Regions from separate parts of the Fictibacillus sp. NRS-1165 genome, predicted to be linked through region 1. Evidence: riboswitches for the same ligand, from Rfam matches in the RefSeq annotation. Region 1 holds a riboswitch; each other region holds the start of a gene.
The links. Region 1 has a riboswitch for S-adenosylmethionine ahead of ABHN01_RS07830 (LLM class flavin-dependent oxidoreductase). Riboswitches for the same ligand answer to the same signal wherever they lie in the genome.
Positions count from the first base shown of each region.

Region 2: linked by a shared signal. The riboswitch ahead of mtnK (S-methyl-5-thioribose kinase) and the one ahead of ABHN01_RS07830 (LLM class flavin-dependent oxidoreductase) in region 1 are both predicted to bind S-adenosylmethionine.
Region 3: linked by a shared signal. The riboswitch ahead of ABHN01_RS17645 (bifunctional homocysteine S-methyltransferase/methylenetetrahydrofolate reductase) and the one ahead of ABHN01_RS07830 (LLM class flavin-dependent oxidoreductase) in region 1 are both predicted to bind S-adenosylmethionine.

Region 1 is NZ_JBDPNU010000019.1:154,930-163,148, forward strand. Features, by position in the region: gene ABHN01_RS07795 (thymidine kinase) at 1-386, shown strand, start outside; gene ABHN01_RS07800 (hypothetical protein) at 483-935, shown strand; gene ABHN01_RS07805 (FAD-dependent oxidoreductase) at 1,162-2,496, opposite strand; gene ABHN01_RS07810 (hypothetical protein) at 2,668-2,997, shown strand; gene ABHN01_RS07815 (MOSC domain-containing protein) at 3,057-3,716, shown strand; gene prfA (peptide chain release factor 1) at 3,834-4,907, shown strand; gene prmC (peptide chain release factor N(5)-glutamine methyltransferase) at 4,918-5,778, shown strand; SAM riboswitch class I at 6,062-6,159, shown strand; gene ABHN01_RS07830 (LLM class flavin-dependent oxidoreductase) at 6,330-7,376, shown strand; gene ABHN01_RS07835 (ATP-grasp domain-containing protein) at 7,422-8,219, shown strand, end outside.
Region 2 is NZ_JBDPNU010000004.1:123,734-131,952, forward strand. Features, by position in the region: gene ABHN01_RS01850 (SDR family oxidoreductase) at 1-137, shown strand, start outside; gene ABHN01_RS01855 (ornithine--oxo-acid transaminase) at 394-1,587, opposite strand; gene ABHN01_RS01860 (DUF1516 family protein) at 1,737-2,099, shown strand; gene ABHN01_RS01865 (EAL domain-containing protein) at 2,190-3,962, shown strand; gene mtnA (S-methyl-5-thioribose-1-phosphate isomerase) at 3,981-5,036, opposite strand; gene mtnK (S-methyl-5-thioribose kinase) at 5,042-6,253, opposite strand; SAM riboswitch class I at 6,335-6,492, opposite strand; gene ABHN01_RS01880 (carbon-nitrogen family hydrolase) at 6,668-7,453, opposite strand; gene ABHN01_RS01885 (pyridoxal phosphate-dependent aminotransferase) at 7,551-8,219, shown strand, end outside.
Region 3 is NZ_JBDPNU010000040.1:16,425-24,643, forward strand. Features, by position in the region: gene ABHN01_RS17620 (amino acid permease) at 1-700, opposite strand, end outside; gene ABHN01_RS17625 (serine hydrolase) at 790-1,584, opposite strand; gene ABHN01_RS17630 (spore germination protein) at 1,741-1,974, opposite strand; gene ABHN01_RS17635 (spore germination protein) at 2,075-2,317, opposite strand; gene ABHN01_RS17640 (spore germination protein) at 2,346-2,591, opposite strand; SAM riboswitch class I at 2,759-2,871, shown strand; gene ABHN01_RS17645 (bifunctional homocysteine S-methyltransferase/methylenetetrahydrofolate reductase) at 2,970-4,817, shown strand; gene metH (methionine synthase) at 4,810-8,219, shown strand, end outside.

The DNA.
Region 1 (8,219 bases):
TCTCTCCTGACACTGAAGTGGTAGCCATTGACGAAGTTCAGTTCTTTGATGAGGACGTCATTTCGGTCGTTCAGGAATTAGCCGATCATGGGATTCGAGTGATCGTTGCTGGCCTTGACCAGGATTTCAGGGGCGAGCCTTTTGGCCCGATGCCAAAACTCATGGCGCTTGCTGAAAGTGTGACCAAGCTTCACGCGATCTGCATGGTATGCGGATCTCCTGCCAGCCGTACACAAAGACTGATCGACGGAAAACCGGCTTCTTATGATGATCCGATTATTTTGGTTGGCGCATCCGAATCATATGAACCGCGCTGCCGCCATTGTCATGAAGTACCGGGAAAGCCGAATAATCTGCTCGCAAGCCTGGCAGATCACACTGAATAAATAATGGATGATTCTTCTCATGGAGGGAATCATCCTTTTTTTGTCTGTATTTTTTATCGCAGAACACAAACCCTAAGCGTACAGGAGGTGTTTTCTGTGAAAAAAGCAGGCGTTTTCCTTATCCTTTCTGCTTTGCTGGCAGCCTGTTCACCTACGTCAAAAGATCATTTTGAACCGACGGCGAATGAATCAGCCCAGAATAGAAAAGACAACATGTGGGGCCATGGCATCATTAATTACCATTTGACAAAAAACAATCCGAAATTCAATTATAGCTCCGAAACCAATAAGAACCCGCATGATTATCAGAAGCTGAACACAGCTCGGTTTGACATATCTGATGATCAGGATAAGATCCGGCAGGCAGTGGTCAGTGAGACAGGCATCAACCCTCAGATGGTGACCATAAATGGAAACTACGCACATATCCATTTGAACGTCCCGCCGAACGTGTCTGGCCGCAAGAAAGCAAAGATGCGCCGGGAAATTAAAGCGGCAGCAGAGCAGGCAGTGCCACGCTATAAGTTTTCAGTTAAAGTGGACAGTTAAGAAAAGTGCATGCGCCCTTGCTCAGCAACACGCTTTTTGTGTTGAGGGGGAAGAGTGAAGCGACCTGGGATGAAAAGAAGATCTTACTTTTCATCCTCCGAGGACCTGTGCTGAAAACAAGAAACACGTGTTCAGCCCGGGGCGCTGGAACAGGACAATACACCACTGACATACATCAGGCCGAAAAAACGGCAAATGTCCGTGCTCCCGCACAGACAAATGCCGTTTATTTTTTGGCCCTTCTTGCTGCTTGCTGGATCGGGTCCCACACCCCATTATACGGAGGGGCATAACAAAGATCCAAATCCTCCAGTTCATGCAGGTCCATTCCGTGATACATCGCTGTGGCCAATACATCGACTCTTTTGTCAACTCCGTGTTTGCCGATAAACTGCCCGCCAAGAATACGCTGGTTGTTGGCATCAAATATGATTTTCACGTGCAGCGGTTCTACCCCGGGAAAATAGCCGGCAATATCTTTTGCGCGTGTCATCACCGTTTCGACCGGAAATTGAAGCTTCTCCGCTTCTCTTACGGAAATCCCCGTTTTTCCAAGAGAAAGATCCATGAATTTAATGATGGAGGAGCCCACGATCCCTTTGAACGTCTGCCTCTTGCCGGACATGTTCAAACCGGCAATCCGGCCTTGTTTGTTCGCGGTGGTGCCAAGAGGGATATGGTCATCCATTTCTTTGATCAGATGGTAATGGCTCGCGCAATCACCAGCAGCATAGATATCTTCTACATTGGTCTCCATGTACCGGTTAACAAGGATTGCACCGCTCTCATGCAGCCTGATGTCCGTATTTTGGATCAATGCTGTATTCGGTTTTGCACCTGCAGCGACGATTACCATGTCCGTTGGATAGTCACGTTTATCTGTCTTCACGAATTGAACCCGGTCATCCCCTTTAAAACGCTGAACTTCCTCATTTAGACAGACCTCTATGCCGTGTTTTTTGGCTTCTTCATGGATCAGCTCCGCCATATCCGAATCAAAGATTTTGCCCAGCTGGGCCCCTCTTTGGATGATTCTTACCTTTTTCCCTAGAAACTTGAGATTCTCAGCCATCTCAAGACCAATATAGCCTCCTCCGATAATCGTAATATCCTGAATGGATGAGTCTAGTTCCTTTTTGATCTTCTCCGCATCGGGAATGGTTTTCACAACATGGATACCCGGAAGGTGCCTTCCTTCCCATGCTGGTATAATCGGGCTCACTCCTGTTGCGATCAAAAGCTTGTCATATGAAAAAATAAATTCATCCTGCGTTTTTGTATGTATGCCGTGAATGGTTTTTTCCTTGGGATCCACCCGTGTTACTTCATGAAAGGTTCTTGCATCCATTCCATATTTGTCTCTGAAAATGCTGACGTCACGGGCGATCAGATCTTCGGAGGAAGGTATGAGCCCGCTGACTACATAGGGGAGGCCGCATTGGCCGTATGAGTAAATCCCGCCCTTTTCGAAAATGGTGATGCTGGCCTGCGGATCATTGCGGACAATTTGCATGGCAGCACTCATTCCGGCTGCATCTCCGCCAATAATACAATAGTTCATATTTTATCCCCTTTCTGTTCCTCTATAGTATTCCACTGTGCTAGATTTTAGTCATCGTTAACTGGGTGTTCGCTATTTCTGCGCCGTATCCTTTTTTTCCTTTAGCGCTTTCTGTACCAACAATAATTCCCGGCCCCCGTCGAACAATCATAGTATAGAGAGGTGTAGAAAATGCTGGATATCTTATCGAATGGAACGGACTGGAACGACCAGCCTGTACCACTCACCACACTTATCAAAAAGCTAAAAGAGAAGCCGCTGGATCCCATCTATGAATCCATGGGAAACTTTATCGTGAAGGTCAATCCGGTGACTGATACGCAGCACGACATTCGGCACAAAGGATGTACACAGTTCTTTGGCCACTTTGCTACCATTCCCTTTGTGTTCAATATCATAACCGATGAAAAAGTCGTGATCGAAGAACTGACAAAGGCCATCCGTATGAACCAGCAGCGCCTGGATTATGAAGCGCTGAAAAACCATACATCCATGTATTAAAAACCTTTGCCCGGCGCATCCGTTTAGAGTACGATAAAAGAAAAAGCGGGGGTGCCATCGTGGAAGGATCCATAATAGCTTTAAATGTTGGACAGGCAGATTTTCTATCGTGGCAGGGAAAAGAAATAAGCTCGGCGATCAATAAGAAGCCGTCTCAGGGCCCTTTATACCTGTCTGACCTTCAATTCGAGGGTGATGTACAGGCTGACACTGTGCATCATGGCGGGCCGGATAAAGCCGTCTGTGTCTATTCTCATGACCATTACCCGTATTGGGAGAACGGTTTGGGAATTTCTCTGGTCGTTCCTTCTTTCGGTGAGAATCTTACCGTTGAAGGGCTTACTGAAAAAGAGGTCTGTATCGGTGACATCTACCGGCTGGGGGAGGCATTGGTGCAGGTGAGCCAGCCGCGTCAGCCTTGTTTTAAAGTCGCCGCCAAGCTTAATCAGCCGCTGATGGTCAAATATATTCAGGATACGAGTTACTCGGGCTATTACTTGAGGGTACTGAAAGAAGGCATAGTCAGACCGGAAGACAAGCTTGTTATCGAAAAAAAGCACCACGGCGGAATCACAGTCGAATTTGTAAACCGAATCACGTACATAGACAAGGAAAACAGAGAAGGCCTTACCCTTCTTGCCAATCTCGTTGAACTGGCAGAAGGCTGGCGCTCAGCTATGAAAAAGCGGTTAGAAACTCTCCCCGGGCAGAACCTGTAGCCCCGGGGTTTCTTTTTGCCTTTCAATCCATAAAAAAACATGCATGAAGCCTTTTTGACGGGTGCCTTCCCCTGTATTATAATTAGAATGTTATGCCATTAAAATGAGGTGAAAAGCGTGTTAGAACGTTTAGAAACGATAGAAGCCCGATACAACAAACTAAATGATCTTTTAAGTGACCCAGAAGTCATTAGCGATACGAATAAACTAAGAGAATATTCTAAAGAACAGTCTTCTCTTCAAGATACGGTAGCCGTTTACCGTGAGTATAAAGAAGCGAAAGAAGGCCTCGACGAAGCGAAAGCGATGCTCGAAGAAAAGCTGGATGCTGAGATGACGGCCATGGTAAAAGAAGAAATTTCTGAGCTGGAAGACAAGATCGAAGAGTATACGCAGCAGCTGAAGATTTTGCTTCTTCCAAAAGACCCGAACGATGATAAAAACGTTATCGTCGAGGTACGCGGGGCAGCAGGCGGTGACGAAGCCGCACTATTTGCCGGCGACCTTTACAAAATGTACAGCCGTTATGCCGAGCTGCAAGGCTGGAAAACCGAAGTCATTGAAGCAAGCTACACAGAGCTTGGCGGCTACAAAGAGATTATTTTCATGATCAACGGGAACGGGGCATATTCCAAGCTGAAGTATGAAAACGGAGCTCACCGCGTACAGCGTGTACCTGCCACTGAATCCGGCGGCCGTATCCATACGTCCACCGCGACGGTTGCGATTCTTCCGGAAGCAGAAGAAGTCGAGGTTGAAATTCATGAGAAGGACGTTCGTGTAGATACGTTTACGTCCAGCGGACCGGGTGGACAATCCGTTAACACGACTCAATCCGCTGTTCGTCTGACTCATATTCCAACAGGGACGGTAGTCTCCTGCCAGGATGAAAAATCACAGATCAAGAACAAAGAAAAAGCCATGAAAGTTCTTCGTGCCCGTGTCTATGATAAAATTCAGCAGGAAAAGCAAAAAGAATACGATGAGAACCGTAAATCAGCAGTCGGAACCGGAGACCGCTCAGAGCGTATCCGTACGTATAACTTCCCGCAGAACCGTGTCACGGATCACCGGATCGGACTGACTCTTCAAAAATTGGATCAAATTTTACTCGGCAAACTGGACGAGTTCATTGAAGCTTTGATTACAGAAGACCAAACGAGCAAAATGAAGGCCCAGACGGAAGCGTAAGATGACAAAGATGAAACGGCATGAAGCCCTGAATTGGGCTTCATCTTTTTTAACAGAAATAGGGCGTGAACCCCAAGCCGGGGAGCTTCTGCTGCGGCACGCACTTGGCGATCTGAGCCGGACGGAGCTGCTTCTTGGTTTGAATGAAGAGCTTCCTCCACAGCAGCAAGAGGTCTTTATGGAAGCTGTGCAAAAGCATGGCGAAGGAGTCCCTGTCCAGTACATTACTGGTTTTGAAGAGTTTTACGGAAGACGTTTTTTTGTAAATAAAGAGGTTCTCATTCCTCGGCCGGAAACAGAAGAGCTTGTATACGAAGTACTTCAGCGTTCCAGCATGAGGTTTCAGGATGCACAAGAGATTAAGACAATCGACGTTGGGACGGGAAGCGGTGCCATTGCCGTTACGCTCGCCTTGGAAAATCCGCGTCTTACGGTCTCTGCGATTGACATCGCCGAGGAATCACTGGAGGTTGCCAGAAAAAATGCGGCAGACCTTGGGGCACCGGTTCGTTTTATTCATGGCGACCTTCTTCAGCCTCTGATCGAGAACGGAGAAAAAGTCGATATCGTGGTGTCCAATCCTCCTTACATTCCTGACCGTGAAATCATGGAGCTTGAAACGATCGTGAAAGATCAGGAGCCTTTCCGTGCGCTGAGCGGCGGTCAGGACGGCTACGTCTTTTACAGAAGATTTATGGAGGAGCTGCCCCTCGTCTTGAACAAACGAAGCATAGCAGCCTTTGAGGTCGGGCATGACCAAGGGCAGACAGTAGCGGAAATGCTTCGGATTACCTTCCCAGGATCATTCGTATCGGTCATAATGGACATCAGTCAAAAAGAACGGATGGTTATCGCAGAGATTGGTTTTTAATAGGCAGAAAAGGTAGCCCTCAGCTGTGCTGGGGGCTTTTTTTGTGGTTAGGAGTGAGAAATTGAGTGGAATTGTCGCCGAATTGAGCCTAATTGTAAATAATTGAGCGTATTTAAGAGTAATTGAGCCTAACTCAAAATAATTGAGCCTAATACAAAATAATTGAACCGAACTAAATCTTCAGACTTCTCCCCTGTATTTACACCAATCATTCCCAACTATTTTCTTATCCATAAAATTGACCAATGCCTACTTTTAGTGTAGGATTACTTTAATTAAATAAATCTTATCCAGAGTGGTGGAGGGACTGGCCCGATGAAACCCGGCAACCTATTTATCAAGGTGCTAAATCCAGCAGGAGTTGATCCTGGAAGATAAGATGGAGCGGTCTGTAACTTCCTCTTATCCGAGAGGAGGTTTTTTTGTGGGGTTTTTCGGGTTAGTCGGAGGGTCAGGACTTTGTCCTGACCGCTCCTCGCGCTGAAGAGATAGCGTTCGAGGTTCCTTTCAGCGGCAGCAGGTGTTTAAAGCAGAGGGGGAGAAGGAAGCAGATGAGATTTGGATTTTGGTTGCCGATTTTTGGCGGATGGTTGAGAAATGTGGAAGATGAGAACATGCCGCCCACGTTTGATTATGCAAAAAAGGTCATTCAGTGCGCGGAACAGTGGGGGTTTGATACTACGCTGATCGCAGAGCTGTATTTGAATGATATTAAAGGGCCGGATCAGGATTCCCTTGAGGCTTGGACAACGGCTGCGGGACTCGCCGCTGTAACAGAGAAAATTGAAATCATGACAGCAGTCAGACCGGGATTCCATAACCCTGCCGTCACTGCCAAAATGGCAGCGAACATCGATCAGATCAGTGGCGGAAGGTTTACACTTAATGTCGTTTCCGCCTGGTGGGAAGAAGAAGCGAGGCAGTACGGAGGCATTTTTACCGCTCATGATGAGCGATATGAGCGTACGCAGGAATTTATTGATGTTCTCAAAGGGCTGTGGACGGAGGAAACGTTTAATTATTCCGGAAAGTTTTATGAGTTAAGCAACACAAAGCTCTTCCCTAAACCTCTTCAGCGTCCGAATCCTATCCTATATGCAGGCGGTGAAAGTGAGCGAGGAAAACAAGTGATCTCTTCCTCCTGTGACGCCTATGTGATGCACGGCGGAACTGTCGAAGAGATCGCGGTTAAGATCGAAGACATGAAGAACCGCCGAGAGCAGACAGGAAAAGAACCTTTATCTTCGTTTGGAATGGCCGCCTATGTGATCTGCAGAGACACTGAAGAGGAGGCACAGGCTGAACTGCAAAGGATTACAGAGGTCAAGGAATCGAGCGCTTATGCAGGATTTAAAGATTTCACGAGTAAATCACAGCTCGAGCAGCAGATACAGCTGCAGGACTATTCTGTTTCAAACCGTGGATTGCGGCCTAATCTGATTGGTACGCCTGTGCAGATTGCGGAGCGCATTGCTGCTTATGAAGAGGCTGGCCTCGGACTTCTTTTATTGCAATTCTCCCCTCAGTTAGAGGAGATGGAACGTTTTTCAAAACAGGTAATGCCATTAGTGGAGAGCTTTAGAAAAGAACGTGTGTAAAAGCTTTGCCTGCAGATACTCACCTAGGATATAAGGAGGATGACCATGAAAAAAGTTTACATTATACACGAGAATGATGAGTGGACGAATCATTTAATCAAGAGGCTGGACGAGCTGCAGGTGCCATATGAGGCTTGGCATCTTGAACAAGGCACGGTCAATCTGGCAGAAGCACCTCCCGAGGGCATTTTCTATAGCCGTATGAGTGCTTCCTCCCATACAAGAGGACACCGTTATGCACCGGAACTGGCTGCCAGTGTAATCGCCTGGTTGGAGGCACATGGCCGAAAAGTACTGAACGGCAGCCGGGCGCTTCAGCTGGAGGTAAGCAAGGTGGCTCAATATCTGGAGCTTGAGGCTCATGGAGTGAGGACACCGAAAACGATTGCAGCTGTCGGCAAGGATCAGATTCTTCAGGCGGCAGAACAGTTCAGCGGAAAACCGTTTATCACCAAGCATAACCGTGCAGGAAAAGGTCTTGGTGTACAGCTTTTTCATTCGTATCAAGGCTTGAAGGAATATGTTCTCGGACCTGACTTTGAAGAGCCGGTAGACGGCGTGACACTGGTTCAGGAATACATTGATTCTCCGGAATCTTATATTACACGCTGTGAATTTGTCGGAGGTAAGTTTGTATATGCGGTTCGGGTGGATACTTCTGAAGGATTTGAACTCTGTCCGGCCGATGCCTGCCAAATCGGGGATCTTTTTTGTCCCGTGGGAGAGGAAACGCCGGCGAAGCCAAAATTTCAGATCGTGGAGAATTTCCATGAAGAGGTCATTGAAAACTATGAGAGCGTTCTGGCAGACAACCAAATCCATGTTGCCGGAATAGAGTTTATA
Region 2 (8,219 bases), on a different contig from region 1:
AAAAGAGCATTCCGCTCGGCCGATATGGTACACCAGAGGAGTTTGCGAAAACCATCGTCTATTTAGGGTCAGATGCCAACACGTACATTACCGGCCAATCATTCCTGATCGACGGAGGTATGGTGAAAGCATTATAAAATGATGATAGATTCAGCTTCAGTATTGCGGATTAAGCGGTACTGAAGCTTTTTTTTGAGGTCTTTTTTAATGGGAATGAACCAAAAGTCCACGGAATTGAACCAAACTAGCGATAATTGAACCTATCTTCGAATAATTGAACCTAACTCCATGTTCTGTCTTTTTCACACCTTATTATTTCCCCGGTATCAATCAGGATCACCAACATAAAAAACAGGCTGCAAACTTCCAGCCTGTTTAAGCTTTTTCCCTCTATTAAACTGATAATACTTTTTTAATACGCTCGATTGCCCAGTTCAAATCCTCTTGAGAAATAATAAGCGGAGGAGCGAAACGGATCACGTCCTCGTGTGTTTCCTTGCAAAGAAGGCCTTCCTCTTTCAGCTTTTCGCAATATGGGCGGGCTGCTTCGCTAAGTTCAACCCCGATGAACAGGCCGCGTCCGCGAACCTCTGTAATGATCGGGTTATCGATGGATTTCAACTCTCTTAAAAAAAGTTCTCCCAGCTGGAAGGAACGCTCAACGAGATTTTCCTCTTCAATAACCTCAAGAGATGCTACAGAAACAGCAGAGGCAAGCGGGTTGCCGCCAAAGGTTGAGCCGTGGCTTCCGGGGTTAAATACGCCAAGAATATCTTTATCCGCGGCTACACAGGAAATCGGCATAACACCGCCGCCTAATGCTTTGCCAAGAATGTACATATCAGGAACAACATCTTCCCAGTCACACGCAAACAGCTTGCCTGAACGGCCTAGTCCAGATTGAATCTCATCTGCTACAAAGAGGACGTTGTTTTCTTTACATAGCTCGCGTGCTTGTTTCAAGAAACCTTCCGGCGGAATGACGATTCCTGCTTCACCTTGGATCGGCTCCATGATGAAGGCTGCCGTATTCGGTGTGATCGCTTGCTTAAGTGCTTCCAAATCACCATACGGAATCAGCTTTATGCCGGGAAGCATCGGTCCGAATCCGCGTTTGTATTCTTCATCAGAAGACATGGATACAGCTGTCATCGTGCGGCCATGGAAGTTTCCTTCACAGGCGATAACTTCAGCCTGATTGGCAGGAACACCTTTTACGTCATAGGCCCAGCGGCGGACCGTTTTAATCGCAGTTTCAACCGCCTCAGCCCCTGTGTTCATCGGAAGAACCATGTTCTTTCCTGTGAGTTCTGTTACTTTCTCGTAAAAGTTTCCAAGCTGATCATTATGGAACGCACGGGATGTCAATGTGATACGGTCCGCCTGATCTTTTAACGCCTGAATAATTTTAGGATGTCTATGCCCCTGGTTTACTGCAGAGTATGCGCTTAGCATATCCATATATTTGTTTCCTTCCGGGTCATAAACCCAAACACCTTCGCCCTTGGAAATGACTATTGGAAGTGGGTGATAGTTGTTCGCCCCGAATTGTTCTGTTTTGGAGATGATGTTTTCTGTTTTAATCATATCTCTCACTCCAATCTGTAGTTAATGGTGAATCCCTTAACATTATAGCAATGAAAAGGCTTTCTTCCTACTATAAATTCTTGTATTTCCCGGGCTGAAAACGTTCGTGGTATAGTAAAGTGGAGGATTATACATAGGAGGAAATAAATATGTTGCATTTGCATGTCTTTTCGTGGAGTATTGCGCTAGTTTTGTTCTTCGTGACTTATAGCCTATACACGAGAAAAAATAAAAAAATATCTAAAATTCTTCATATAATTCTGCGTTTGCTCTACATTGTGACCTTTTTTACAGGTGTTTCACTAATTTATTTATGGATTAAAGCAGGTGCAGTGAACCTGGGGCCGCTTATCGTTAAGGCAGTGCTTGGTCTGGCTGTTATCGGTCTTATGGAGGTCATGCTGAATAGTATAAAACGCAATGAACCGAAGAAGACCCGCTGGATCACTTTCATACTTGCATTGGCCCTTGTGTTCTATTATGGATATTCTGTATTGCCGATGAGCTTATGACGTCGATTCGTGTAAACAAATGAGCAAATAAGGCCGATAAAGAATACAGAGAACTGTAATTTGGCATTTGAATAAATCGAGGTGCTCATGATGAAGAACGATAACGAAGAAATAATGGCACTGTCCCATCTAGTGAAAGCATCGACCAATGAAATGATGAAGCTGAATGCTAGTCTTCAAGAATCGGAACAGCGCTATAAATCTCTGTTTGATCATAATCCTGATTTGATCTATTCCATGGATCTTGCCGGAGTGATTACGAGTGTGAACGCCTCGCTGACAAGACTGCTTGGATACAGACAGCAGGAAGTATTGAAAACATCGGCGATCACTTATGTTTTAGAGGCGGATCAGTTAAGCGTGATCAACTGCTTCAATCAAACGATACATGAACGGCCACAGAGTTTTACAGCCAAGCTTTTCCATAAAAAAGGGTACACCCTTGAATTCTGCATCACCAACCTGCCGATCATTGTTAACGGAGAGGTAGTCGGAGTCTATGGAATCGGTAAGAATGTTACAAAACAAAAGGAAGCAGAAGAAAAAATCGCTCATCTTGCTTTTCATGATCTGCTGACCGGACTGCCAAACCGAAATCTTTTTGAGCAGCATCTGGATAAGTGCCTTAGGAAAACCGTGGAGGCGGGGGAGAAGACCGCTGTTATTTTTATTGATCTTGACCAGTTTAAGATGGTGAATGAGAGCCTTGGTCATCAAGCAGGGGACCAGTTTCTTAAGTACGCGGCAAAACAGATGAAAAAACGAATTGGGCGTCAAAGCATGCTTTCGCGCTATGCGGGAGATGAATTCATGCTCGTTATCAATGGCCTTTCCGGTGCAGAGGAAGCAGGAAGGATCAGCAGGAAACTTTCTGAAGCACTGGCAGTGCCGCTGAGCTATCATGGCCAGGAATTTGTTTTGACAGCCTCAATGGGTATAAGCATCTATCCGGATGACGGATTAACATCAGATGTTTTAATCAAGAATGCGGGGTTCGCTCTTCACCGGGCAAAAGAAAAGGGAAGAGGAGAATGGGAGTTCTTTAAAGGCGAGATGAACGAATTTAAAGTGGAGAGGCTCACGATGGAGAGCTTTCTTCGGCATGCCATTTCCAAAGACGAACTGTCATTGTATTTTCAGCCGCAGATCAGCCTGGATGATGGAAAAGTCATTGCCCTGGAAGCGCTTGTCCGCTGGAATCACCCGCGTCTTGGTATTGTCTCGCCTGGGCTTTTCATCCCTCTTGCTGAAGAGACCGGACTGATCGGGCACATAGGGAGATGGGTACTGAATGAAGCATGCCGGCAGCTGAAAAAATGGCATGAAACGATCAACAGTGAACTCTCCATCTCTGTAAATGTTTCAGGCCGCCAATTTCAAAAGCTGGATTTTGTATACGAAGTGAAAGAAGCACTCCAGCGCTCAAAGATTGATCCAAGGTTCTTGCACTTGGAGCTGACAGAAAGCATGATGGTGGAGAATGTACAGTATGGGATTAACATCATGAGGGAATTAAAGGAGCTTGGCATCAAAATATCCATCGATGATTTTGGAACAGGATATAGTTCATTGAGCTATTTAAAGGATTTTCCGATTGATATTCTTAAGATTGATCAATCCTTCATCCGCAACCTTTCAAAATCTGATCACAATTCAACAGATGCTGCCATTGTCCGGGCGATCATCACGATGTGCAAAGGGCTGTCCGTAACGGCTTTGGCTGAAGGCGTAGAAACGAAACAGCAGCTTCTCGTGCTTAAGGATTACGGCTGTGACCATGTACAGGGATTTTTTATCGGAAAACCGGTCTGTGCTGCTGAAGTTGAAAATTTATTTCATACGTATCATACAAAAAGCTCGTGACCAAGAGGGTCGCGAGCTTTATTTCTTCGTATTAAAAAATTCTTTTAGCTGCTCCTTATAGTTGCCTGAGGCGATTCCCTCCTCTGTGATGATCGCGGTAATATACTCGTGCGGTGTTACATCAAAAGCGGGATTGAATACCTTTATGCCTTCAGGTGCGATGGGCGTTCCTTGAAAGTGAGTCACCTCTTCTGCAGGCCGTTCCTCGATCGGTATATCTTCTCCAGCAGGTGTGTTCAAATCAATCGTTGAAAGAGGCGAGGCCACATAAAAGGGGATGCCCAATGCCTTTGCCTGCAAGGCAAGACCGAATGTACCGATCTTATTTGCGGTATCTCCATTTGCAGCAATCCTGTCACATCCGACGATAACCGCAGCAATATTCTTGGTTTTTAATGTATGGGCCGCCATATTATCGGTAATGAGTGTAACGTCAATTCCCGCTTGCTGGAGCTCCCAGGCCGTCAGTCTTGCTCCTTGAAATACCGGCCTTGTCTCGTTGGCAAACACGGATAAGTTCCAGCCTTTTTCCTTTGCCAAGTACATGGGAGCAAGCGCCGTACCATAACGGGCAGTAGCGATTCCGCCTGCGTTGCAATGGGTCATCAGGCGGTCTCCGTTCTTTAGCAGAGTGAGGGCGTACTCTCCGATTTTACGGCATATTTCCTCATCTTCCTGTTGAATGAGGAGAGCTTCTTGCTCGATAAGCTGAACAGCCTCCTCAGTGTCTCCTGCTTGTATGGCAACGCTTGTCACCCGGTCGAGTGCCCAGAACAAATTAACCGCAGTGGGCCTGGATCCGGCAAGGTAATTTTTTTGCTGAAGCAGCTCGGACTTGAACTCGTCATAAGGAAGGGATTGGTTAGCCTTCGCCCACAATACAATCCCAAAAGCTGCGGCGATTCCGATGGCAGGTGCCCCTCTCACTTGCAATTTTTTTATGCATTCCCACACTTGTTCAATGGTCGTAACATTAATGTAGACAGTATGATGGGGAAGCTGCTGCTGATCAAGCAGCAGAAGATGATCCCCTTTATATCGTAATGAAGAAATCCATGTTTCTGTTGTACTCATAATGGTTAAACACTCCTGATGTAGGTAATAAATTCATCGATATTTTTTATGCTTTCAGCTTTCTTTACCAAATCGCTTCCAAGCTTCAGCACACGTTTTTTTAACTCGATCTGGCCATTGAAGTCTCCAATGGATTCAAGATCCTCGACATGGGCGAGTCCAATCGTGCGGCGGATTACTTCACAACCGGCAAAACCGATCATATCTGTAAAAAGGCCGCTGAGAATCTCTTCCTCAAATCCCGGGAGTTTTGTAGCGGCTTCCACACCTTCTTTTTTCCAAAGCTCCCGGTATTGGTCAGAGAAGGTTTCCCACGTATCTTTAATCACACCAAGCAAATAGCCCTGATAGTCGGACCTTTTTAGCGGATCAGAGATATGGAAGGACTGGGCGGCATAATTCAATGCAATATTGGCAAAAAAGTGGGCGATATCAAATCCTTGAGGCCCGTAATAAGCAAATTCGGGATCGATGATTTTTGTAGTTGTTTCCGTAACGAATATACTTCCGGTATGCAGATCCCCATGGAGAAGTGCTTCAGCCCTTGTCAAAAATTTATATTTAAGTGCCGCTGCTCTTTTTTTCAACTCGGTATCAGTCCATAGCTCGGAAACGGCATCCAGCAGCTCCGAAGGAAAATCGTTGGTGTCGATGTCATAAAACGGATCGGTAAACACAAGGTCTTCCGTAATCTTGCAAAGTTCAGGGTTTATAAACGTTTGGACAAGCTCTTTTTTCTCGTAAGGATGCAGATAAAGATCACTCGTATAAAACAAGCTTTTGGCAATAAACGTGCCGATGTGGTGAGCAAGATGAGGATATTGAATCCCTTCGATCAGGCCTTTTCGCAGAATGACGTGAGACGATAAGTCTTCCATGACAGTGAGCGCCAGATGATGGTCTGTATAATAAACCTCTGGAACATGCTCAGGAGCAAATTCTGCTGATTTCTTAAGAGAATGGCTCTCGATGCGCGCCCTGTCAAGGGTAAGCGGCCAGCTTTCACCAACAACCTTTGCATAAGGAAGAGCCTGTTTTACGATAATGGATTTACCGGTAACTGAATCAATGAGGCGGAAAACCAGATTAAGGTTCCCGTCACCGATCTCATGGACTTTGATGTGTTGATAATCTGTAAACAATTCTAGTTTTTTTGCAAGCTCCACCACGGTTTGTTCATTCAGCGGCTGGTATGCTTGTTTGAGCGTTGTGGCCATCTATTTTACCTCCGGAATTTTTTGTATTAAAAAAAGGCCTCTTTTCTGGAAGAAAAGAGGCCTGGATATATAATTCCACGCCTCTTATCTTGCAAAACAATAATCGTTTTGCTGGAATTAGCACCGTGCCATACTGGATCTCCAGGCTTCTAGTAGTAGACGCCCCATTTCACAATGGTATTACGGTCGGTTGCTGGGTTTCATCGGGCCAAATTCCCTCCACCTGCTCTTGATAAGAGACAATAAATATAAAGTTGTTAGAAAAGACAGAGTGCAATAATAATTTACAATGGCAATCATACAATCTTATCCATTGGCTGTCAAATTTTTTTGTGAGGATCCCTTTCATGCATCAGTATGTGATGCACGATATGAAAGAAAATCAAATAATATGCTTTTACATAGCTTCTAATTTTAATAAAATTCCGGACGCCTGTCTTCAAACACAGGAATTCTTGTTCTTACTTCTTCAACAAGATCAGTGCTGATCTCAGCATAAAGAATGGTCTCTTCCTCTCCTCCTGCCTCTGCCACAATTTCCCCCCAAGGGTCAATGACCATCGTGTGACCGGCGAACGTGTTGTTCTTATCACTGCCCACACGGTTGCAGCCCACAACATAGCATTGATTCTCAATGGCTCTCGTTATGAGCAGGTTGCGCCAGTGAGTCAGCCTCTGGGATGGCCATTCGGCGGGAACAAACAAGATGGAGGCGCCATCTAGAATATGGGCACGGATCCATTCGGGAAATCGGATATCATAGCAGATGACGCCGGCAGCAGGAACGTTTTCGAGCATGAAATTTCCTTTACTTGACCCCGGAGAAATAAACTTTTCTTCCTGCATGAGACGGATCAGATGGAGTTTACTGTATTCGCCGGTCATTTCTCCTTTTCGATTAAAGGCGTACAAGGTGTTAAAGATTCCTTTATCCGTTTTCTTAGCAACGGAACCTGCAACAATATTTACTTTGTATTGACGGGCAAGGGAGCTCATTATCCGTTTGATCTCCTCGCCGTTTGCATCTCCGATCACATCCAGCCTTTCGAGATCGTAGCCCGTAGTCCACAGTTCAGGTAGAACAATGACATCCGGTTTGTTCTCTGCCGCTTGCTCGATTCTTTTCGATGCCCTCTTTATATTTTCCTTGGGTTTGCCAAGCTCAATATCCATTTGTATCGCTGCAACAGTAAGTTTCATAAGATCCTCCATTAAAAAGTTTTGACAGATTTTTAATAAGCGTATAACATAATTCATTAGAATTTCAAGAAAATTACGAAAGACAGGATGTGTAACTGTGAAACAATTCCAGCAAGCAGAGGCTTTAACTCGTCTGCCTGAACAATTTTTTGCAAAGCTGGTTGGGAAGGTAACCGCTGTAGCTGCTCAGGGGCATGATATCATCAACCTTGGCCAGGGGAACCCCGACCAGCCAACGCCTCCGCATATCGTGGCTGCTTTGCAAGAGGCTGCCCTTAATACGCAATATCATAAGTATTCTCCCTTTAGAGGTTATGATTTTTTAAAAGAAGCGGTTGCTCAATATTACAAAAGAGAGTTTGGCGTTGGCCTTGATCCTTTAAAAGAAGTAGCTGTCTTATTCGGGGGAAAGGCAGGCTTGGTGGAAATCTCCCAATGCATTTTAAATAAAGGTGACTTGGCCCTTGTTCCAGACCCTGGTTACCCCGATTACTGGTCTGGACTTGCCATGGCGGAAGCTGAGATGTGCATGATGCCTCTAAGAGCAGAAAATGATTTCCTGCCGGATTACTCTGAAGTGTCTAAAGAGGATGCAGAACGGGCAAAGCTTATGTTCTTGAACTATCCTAATAACCCAACGGCCGGGGTGGCAACCATTCCTTTCTTTGAAGAAACATTGGCATTTGCACAACAGCATGATATCCTTGTTGTCCATGACTTTGCCTATGGAGCGATTGCATTTGACGGTGATAGACCGGTGAGTTTT
Region 3 (8,219 bases), on a different contig from region 1:
CAGGATTTTCACTTTCTCCAGATGCAATACCAATCAGCTCTGTTCCCTGGAAAGAGAAGTTAACCGCAATCATGGTGACAAACAGCGCGCTGAATCCATTCGGAAACCAGCCGGCTGAAACAAAATTTGTGAAGCCTGGAGCTGAGCTGGCGCCTTTTATATCGATCAGGCCAAAAATCGCCGCTCCGCCAACAATAATAAATAAAATAATGGCGAGAACCTTAACACTCGCAAACCAAAATTCTGCTTCTCCGAATGCTTTTGCAGAGAGTGCGTTCAATGCAAATAAGACTCCTGCAAAAATTAAGCTCCACATCCAAAGTTCTGAATGGGGAAACCATCTCTGCATCAAAGCGGAAGCTGAGAAAAATTCAAGAGCTACGGTAACTGCCCAGCCGAGCCAATAGAGCCAGCCAATAGCAAATCCTGTTCCCGGCCCGATAAATTTAGTCGTGTACGTTTGGAAAGAACCCGATACAGGCATGGCAACCGAAAGTTCCCCAAGACAGAGCATCGTCAGGTACATGATAAAGCCCCCGACGAGATAAGAAATCACTGCGCCTATCGGACCAGCATCATGAATGGTCATCCCCGAACCGAGAAAGAATCCGGTTCCGATGACACCGCCCAAGGAGATCATAAATAGATGCCTTGCTTTCATGCCTCGCTTGAGCCCTTGATCATTTTGATTTGTAATCATCTTTTCACCTCTGATGTAATATGTATGCGTTTTCATTAAGTATTCATAATTTTATCATTTTTTGTCGAAGAAGCCAAAAACAATTTTTTCTAATTCTTTTGATAACTCAGCATATAGTCATTCACCGCCTTCCCAATAAGCGACAGAGCTTGTCTCCCCTCCGCTTCGTCAGGAAGGTTATTGGTAAGCACTGCTGCATATATCTTCGTTTCTTTTAAAGTGAAGATGCCAGCATCGTGCTCAACTCCTTCCAGTTCTCCCGTCTTGTTCGCTATCATGATCGTTTCTTCATCCATGTAAGCAGGCAGCTTATACCGAAACTGCTGATTTTGAAGGATCTGCAGAATGGCTTTCCTGCTCTCTTCCTTAAGCATCCTTCCGCGTCCGATCTCCTTCAGCAGAAGAATGACATCTCTTGCGGAAGTAAAGTTGTTCTTTCCTTGCTTTACCGCTTCAAAATCCATGAGCCTGCGACCGAGCACTGTCTTGCTGCAGCCCATTTCAGCCAGCAGCGCATTAATTCTGTCCATACCCGTTCTTTCAATCATGATGTTGGCTGCCATATTGTCAGAAACCGTAATCATCAACATGAGAACGTCTGCCAAAGTGACGGTTGCCTCACGGGATAAGAGATGCAGAACCCCGGCTCCTCCAGCTTTTCCTTCTTGATGTAATGAAATTTTGGAAGAGAGATCAATGAGCTTTTGTTCTGCCAGGCGGGAAGACTCCATTAAGATCGGTATCTTAATGAGGCTTGCCGCAGGAAAAATATCATCATCCCTATACTCAATATGCCCCTCTTTCGTTTCGATCCTGTAGGCATAATCTCCATTGTGAGCTTCTATAATACCATTTACCCTGCTATTCAGTTCATTTAACTTCATTCCGTGCTCCTTTCTTTCCGGGCATTATATATTTGTATTTTGCAGAGATTGGCGCGTATTCTGTTCGAACCTCCCACTACTAGCCTTCTTTTTCCGGGCAAAAAACTCCTTCCCGGACAGCAAGAAAAAGGAGCGCACCTACTTAGCGCTCCTTCTTTATTTCTTCTGATCGTCCTGTTCTTCGCTTTGGCTCATATCATTCTCGTCGTTATCTTCATTGATATTGATCATATACGCACAGGCATCTGAGCAGTCACCGAACGCCACAACCGCTCCAACCGATTTGGTGTTGGCTGTATGGCTGTTCTGGATGGTTGTTCCGATATCGAGGTTACCGTTTTGAGTCATACCGTTTATGATGATCTTTCCGATTTTAAAAGAATAACGCAATTCTGTTCCATCCTTTTCGCTCTTTACCTACAGTGTATGGCTTGAACAAAAAGGTGATTGGACAGACCAACTCGTTTACCTAAAAACAGGCGGACATGATTTACGGCTGGGCAACGACTGGAGCTGACGGGTTCGCTACCTGGCCCTGATCGCTGATATCCGGATCGAGGTTGCTGTTCACCATGAATCCGGTGGAAGGAGAAAAATCTCCAAGAGAAACCGTAGAACCAACTGACTTTGTGTTGGCTGTATGGCTGTTATGGACGGTAGGGCCGATATCTATGTTACCGTTCATGGTCACACCGTTTGTTTTAATATTAAATATATTGAACAGATAGGGCATGCAGAGACCTCCCTTCTTTTTCTCAACTTTATCCCGGCTGATTGTTGAATGCTGTATCCGCATTTCCGTATTCGTTTTGATCATTGATGTCAGGATCGTATACCATGTTCTTCATCATGGCTTCAGCCGGTGAATGATCCCCTACTGAACTGTTGTCCCCATTGGATTTTGTGTTGGCTGTGTGGCTGTTATGAAAGGTTGATCCCAGATTCAGTGAACTGTTGCTCGCCAGACTGTTTATCTTTAAATAATAAATATTAACCATGCACGGCATTGTGATCCCCACCTTTAAAAGTGTTGGTGTAGTGTATGATAAATGTCCCTTAAAGGTGAAAAAGGGATGTTCCCGGTCAACATCTCCATATTACGATTTGAAAAAGCTATTGAAATCTTCCAACAATTATTGTAAGGTATAGAGAACTAATTTTATAGTAATTTGGTTTCTTATCCAGAGAGGTTAAGGGAATGGCCCGTTGACACCTCAGCAACCTTCAGCTCAAAAGCTGAAAAGGTGCTAAGTCCAACAAGTTCGATATGAACTTGAAAGATAAGAAGAATGACCTCGAAATTTTCAAAGTCTTCTTCTTTAAGAAGGCTTTTTTTATTTTTATTGGGCCGCTGGAAGATACCGAACCAACAGGAGGACCGTGTTATGGGATTATTAAAAGATCTGGAAGACAAAATATTAATTGCTGATGGAGCCATGGGAACGCTTCTATACTCATATGGGACGGACTGCTGTTTCGAACAGCTGAACCTGACCCATCCTGAACAGATTCAGTCCATCCATCAGGCCTACATTCAGGCTGGTGCACATGTGATACAGACCAATACTTACAGCGCCAACTATATTAAACTGCAAAGATATGGTTTGGAGGAGCAAGTGAAAGATCTGAACAGTGCCGCTGTGAAACTTGCAAAAAAAGCAGCTGCGAATGGAGAGTATGTTCTGGGGACAATCGGAGGAATCCGTGGAACCGGTCCAAGCTCGCTTTCAATTGAAGAAATTAAGAGAAGCTTCCGGGAACAGCTCTACTGTCTGCTGTTGGAAGGTGTAGACGGCCTGCTATTGGAGACCTTTTACGATCTGGAGGAACTCGAAACCGTACTCGAAATTACACGAAGCCAGACCAGTGTCCCGATCATCTCACAGATTTCCCTGCAGGAAGTCGGAGTGTTAAACGACAGGACGCCTATCAACACTGCGATTAGACGCCTTGAAGACTTAGGAGCAGATGTCGTTGGGCTCAACTGCCGCCTTGGCCCTTTTCATATGATCAAGACGCTCGAAGAAGTGGAGATTCCGAAGCACGCCTTCCTTTCCGCATATCCAAATGCCAGTCTTCCTTCTTATGTCGATGGAAAGTTTCAGTATGAAGGAGACGCCGAGTATTTTAAAAACAGTGCTTTACTGTTCAGAGAACAGGGTATCCGCCTGCTCGGAGGCTGCTGTGGTACGACGCCAGCTCATATTGAAGCATTCTCCAAAGAACTGCATGGACTGCAGCCGATTACTGAAAAAGTAGTTAAAAAGAGGCCGGAGCCAGTTGCCGTTCGTGAGGCAGGACAAAAGCCTGAGATTTCCCTGCCTGGCATTTTAAAGGAGAGGCGATCAGTGATCGTGGAGCTCGACCCTCCCCGAAAGCTCGATACTTCCCTTTTCTTTGAAGGCGCGAAGGCATTAAAAGAAGCCGGTGCAGATGCGATTACACTTGCAGACAACTCTTTGGCATCTCCAAGGATCTGCAATACTTCCCTTTCTTCATTGGCGAAAGCTCAGACAGGCGTCCAGCCCATCGTCCATCTCGCTTGCCGGGACCGGAATATCATCGGCCTTCAATCCCATTTAATGGGGCTTCATACACTCGGTCTGCACGATATCCTGGCGATTACGGGTGATCCGGCAAAGGTCGGCGATTTCCCTGGAGCCTCCAGTGTCTATGACGTTACTTCCATCGAACTGATTAAAATGATCAAACAGTTCAACGAAGGTGTCTCTCTTTCCGGAAAAGATTTGGGGCAGAAAACACAATTCACAGTTGGGGCTGCCTTTAACCCGAATGTAAAGTCACTTGAACGTGCGGTTCAGCGGGCTGAGAAGAAAATAGAAAGCGGGGCGGATTACTTTATCAGCCAGCCGGTCTACTCTGAAGAGAAACTGCTGGAGTTCCACGATGCCGTCAAAGGTTTGCCGGTTCCGTTCTACGTTGGCATCATGCCTCTCACGTCCAGCCGCAATGCCGACTTTCTGCATTATGAGGTGCCGGGCATCAAACTGACGGATCAGATACGTGAACGCATGGCAACGTTTAAAGATGATCCGGTATCTGCAGCAAGGGAAGGGCTTCAGATCTCAAAATCACTGATTGATGCAGCTTCTGAGCTGTTTAACGGCATTTATTTGATCACCCCTTTTATGAGATTCGAACTGACAGCTGAACTGACACAATATGCCTACGAAATTGACCGCCAACAAACAAGGAGGATTCAGAATGTCTAATCATACCCTTCAACAGCAGCTTAAGAAAAAAATACTGATCATGGACGGGGCGATGGGCACCATTCTCCAGCAGGCTAATCTGACTGCCGAAGATTTTGGCGGCGAAGACCTGGAAGGCTGCAACGAGAACCTTAACTTTACCCGTCCGGATGTAATCCTCGATGTTCATCTTCAATATTTACACGCAGGTGCCGACATCATAGAGACAAATACATTCGGCGCCACTGATCTTGTACTCGACGAATACGGAATCGGCTATAAAGCGTATGAAACGAATAAAAAGGCAGCTGAAATTGCACGGGAAGCTGTTAACCAAGTATCAACGCCAGACTGGCCGAGGTTTGTAGCCGGGGCAATGGGACCGACTACGAAAACCTTGAGTGTAACAGGCGGAGCTACGTTTGAAGGGCTGACCGCTTCGTATGAAGAACAGGCAAAGGGACTCCTTGACGGAGGTGCCGACCTTCTTCTTCTTGAAACGAGCCAGGATATGCTCAACGTCAAAGCCGGTTTTATCGGTATCAAACGAGCGTTTAAATCCGCCGGAAAAGAAGTCCCACTTATGGTGTCAGGCACCATCGAGCCGATGGGAACGACGCTGGCGGGCCAGTCCATTGAAGCTTTCTATATCTCCCTGGAGCACATGAAGCCTTTGGCAGTTGGCTTAAACTGTGCGACCGGGCCGGAATTCATGACCGACCATATCCGCTCGCTCTCCGCCCTCTCCCTTTCCGCGGTCAGCTGTTATCCGAACGCCGGCCTTCCGGATGAAGACGGTAACTACCATGAGACACCGGAGACCCTTGCAAAGAAAATCAGTGCTTTTGCCGCTGAAGGCTGGCTGAACATCGCAGGCGGTTGCTGTGGTACAACCCCTGATCATATCAGGGCCATCTCCGAAGCGTTAAAGCCACTGAAGCCGAGGACTGTCCCTGAAAGCCATTCCCATACCGTATCAGGGATTGAACCGCTGATCTATGATGATCCTTCCATGCGCCCGTTGATGGTCGGTGAGCGCACCAACGTGATCGGTTCACGTAAATTTAAGCGGCTCATTGCAGAAGGAAAGTTTGAAGAAGCAGCTGAGATCGCCCGCGCTCAAGTAAAAAAAGGTGCTCACGTTATCGATATCTGCCTTGCCGACCCAGACCGCGAAGAGCTGGAGGACATGGAAAACTTTATTAAAGAAGCGGTAAAAAAGGTAAAAGTTCCTCTTGTGATCGATTCTACGGATGATGAAGTACTGGAGAAAGCGCTGAAATACTCTCAAGGAAAAGCCATCATCAACTCGATTAATCTGGAGGACGGTGAGGAGCGGTTTGAAAAAGTCGCCCCCATCATCTCCCGTTACGGAGCCGCGGTAGTTGTGGGAACGATCGATGAAAAAGGCATGGGGGTAACAACCGGCCGTAAGCTTGAAATTGCCAAACGATCCTATGATCTTCTTGTCAATAAGTACGGCATCACTCCGAGCGATATTATTTTTGACCCTCTCGTCTTCCCTGTCGGTACAGGAGACGAACAGTATATCGGTTCCGCTAACGCGACGGTGGAAAGCTTGAGAAAGCTGAAAGAAACGTTCCCTGAATGCCAAACGATTCTTGGCATCAGCAACGTTTCGTTCGGTCTCCCTCCTGTCGGGCGGGAAGTTTTAAATGCTGTGTACCTGTATTCCTGTACGCAGGCGGGTCTGGATTACGCGATCGTAAATACGGAAAAGCTGGAGCGCTACGCTTCTATTCCTGAAGAAGAAGTAGAAATGGCAAAAGCCTTGCTGTTTGAGACGACTGATGAAAATTTGGCTGCATTTACGGAATTCTACCGCGGCAAGAAAAAAGAGGCAAAAACGCCTGTCGTGGAACTTCCTCTTGACGAACGCCTCGCTTTTTATGTTGTCGAAGGGACGAAGGAAGGGCTCATTCCTGATCTGGATCTTGCACTGTCTCAGTATGATGCGCCATTAGAGATTATAAACGGGCCGCTTATGGCAGGAATGGAGGAAGTCGGACGGCTCTTTAACGATAATCAGCTCATTGTAGCTGAGGTTCTGCAGAGCGCCGAAGTCATGAAAACCGCCGTCGCCCACCTTGAGCCCCATATGGAGAGCAGCGGAGCGGTCAGCACAAAGGGCAAGGTGTTACTTGCCACAGTGAAAGGGGATGTCCATGATATCGGCAAAAACCTCGTCGATATCATCCTCGGCAACAATGGCTATGAAGTCGTCGATCTTGGGATCAAAGTAACTTCGCAGGAGTTGATTCAAGCCATACAGAAGGAGAATCCGGATGTAGTTGGCCTTTCGGGACTGCTTGTAAAATCTGCCCAGCAGATGGTGCTTACCGCCACCGATTTACGGGAGTCCGGCATATCCGTGCCCATCCTTGTGGGCGGGGCTGCCTTGACCCGTAAGTTTACAGAAAACCGGATCGCCAATGAATACGAGGGTACAGTGCTGTACGCCAAAGATGCCATGGATGGGTTGAGCCTTGCGAATAAGCTTCAAAAAGGAGTGGTGTTTGAAAAGCCCGCTGTGAAGGCAACTCCAGCGGAAGACAAGGAACTTATAGCCTCTCGATCAGGCACTGCGGTTGCAGTACCTGCTAAGGTTCGCCCTTCTGTTGATCAAAGTCTTAAGGTCTTTGTGCCGAAAGATACGGAACGGCATGTGTTTAAGTCGTACCCTTTATCTTCTGTAGTTCCTTATATTAATTTGCAGATGCTCCTCGGTCACCATTTAGGGGTGAAGGGAAAGGTCTCACGCCTGCTTGCGGAGAAAGATGAACGGGCACTGGAGATAAAAGGAATAGTCGATGAGCTGCTTCGGGAGAGCCAGGATAAAAAATTAATCGCTCCTGCTGCACTTTATCAATTCTTCCCTGCACAGTCGGATGGAGAGAGGCTCTATATCTATGATCCTAACGATACTTCCCGTATCATTGAGACATTCGAGTTTCCACGGCAGACGAGAGAACCAAACCTCTGCCTCGCAGACTACGCCAAGCCGGTCGACAGCGGCGAGATGGATTATGTCGGATTCTTTGCAGTAACCGCAGGAAGCGGCATCCGTGAGCGTGCGCAGCAGCTTAAAGCCGAAGGCCGTTTTTTGGAAAGCTTCGCGCTCCAATCTCTTGCGCTTGAAACGGCGGAAGGACTGGCAGAACTCATTCACCGCCAGATGAGGGATAAGTGGGGGTTCCCTGACCCTGTTACTCTTTCGATGCAGGATCGCTTTTCAGCGAGATACCAAGGCCAGCGTTTCTCATTTGGTTACCCAGCCTGCCCGGATCTTGAAGATCAAGCAAAGCTGTTTAAACTCCTTCAGCCCGAAGAGATCGGCATTCAGCTGACAGAGGGATTCATGATGGAACCTGAAGCATCGGTAACAGCCCTTGTATTCTCTCA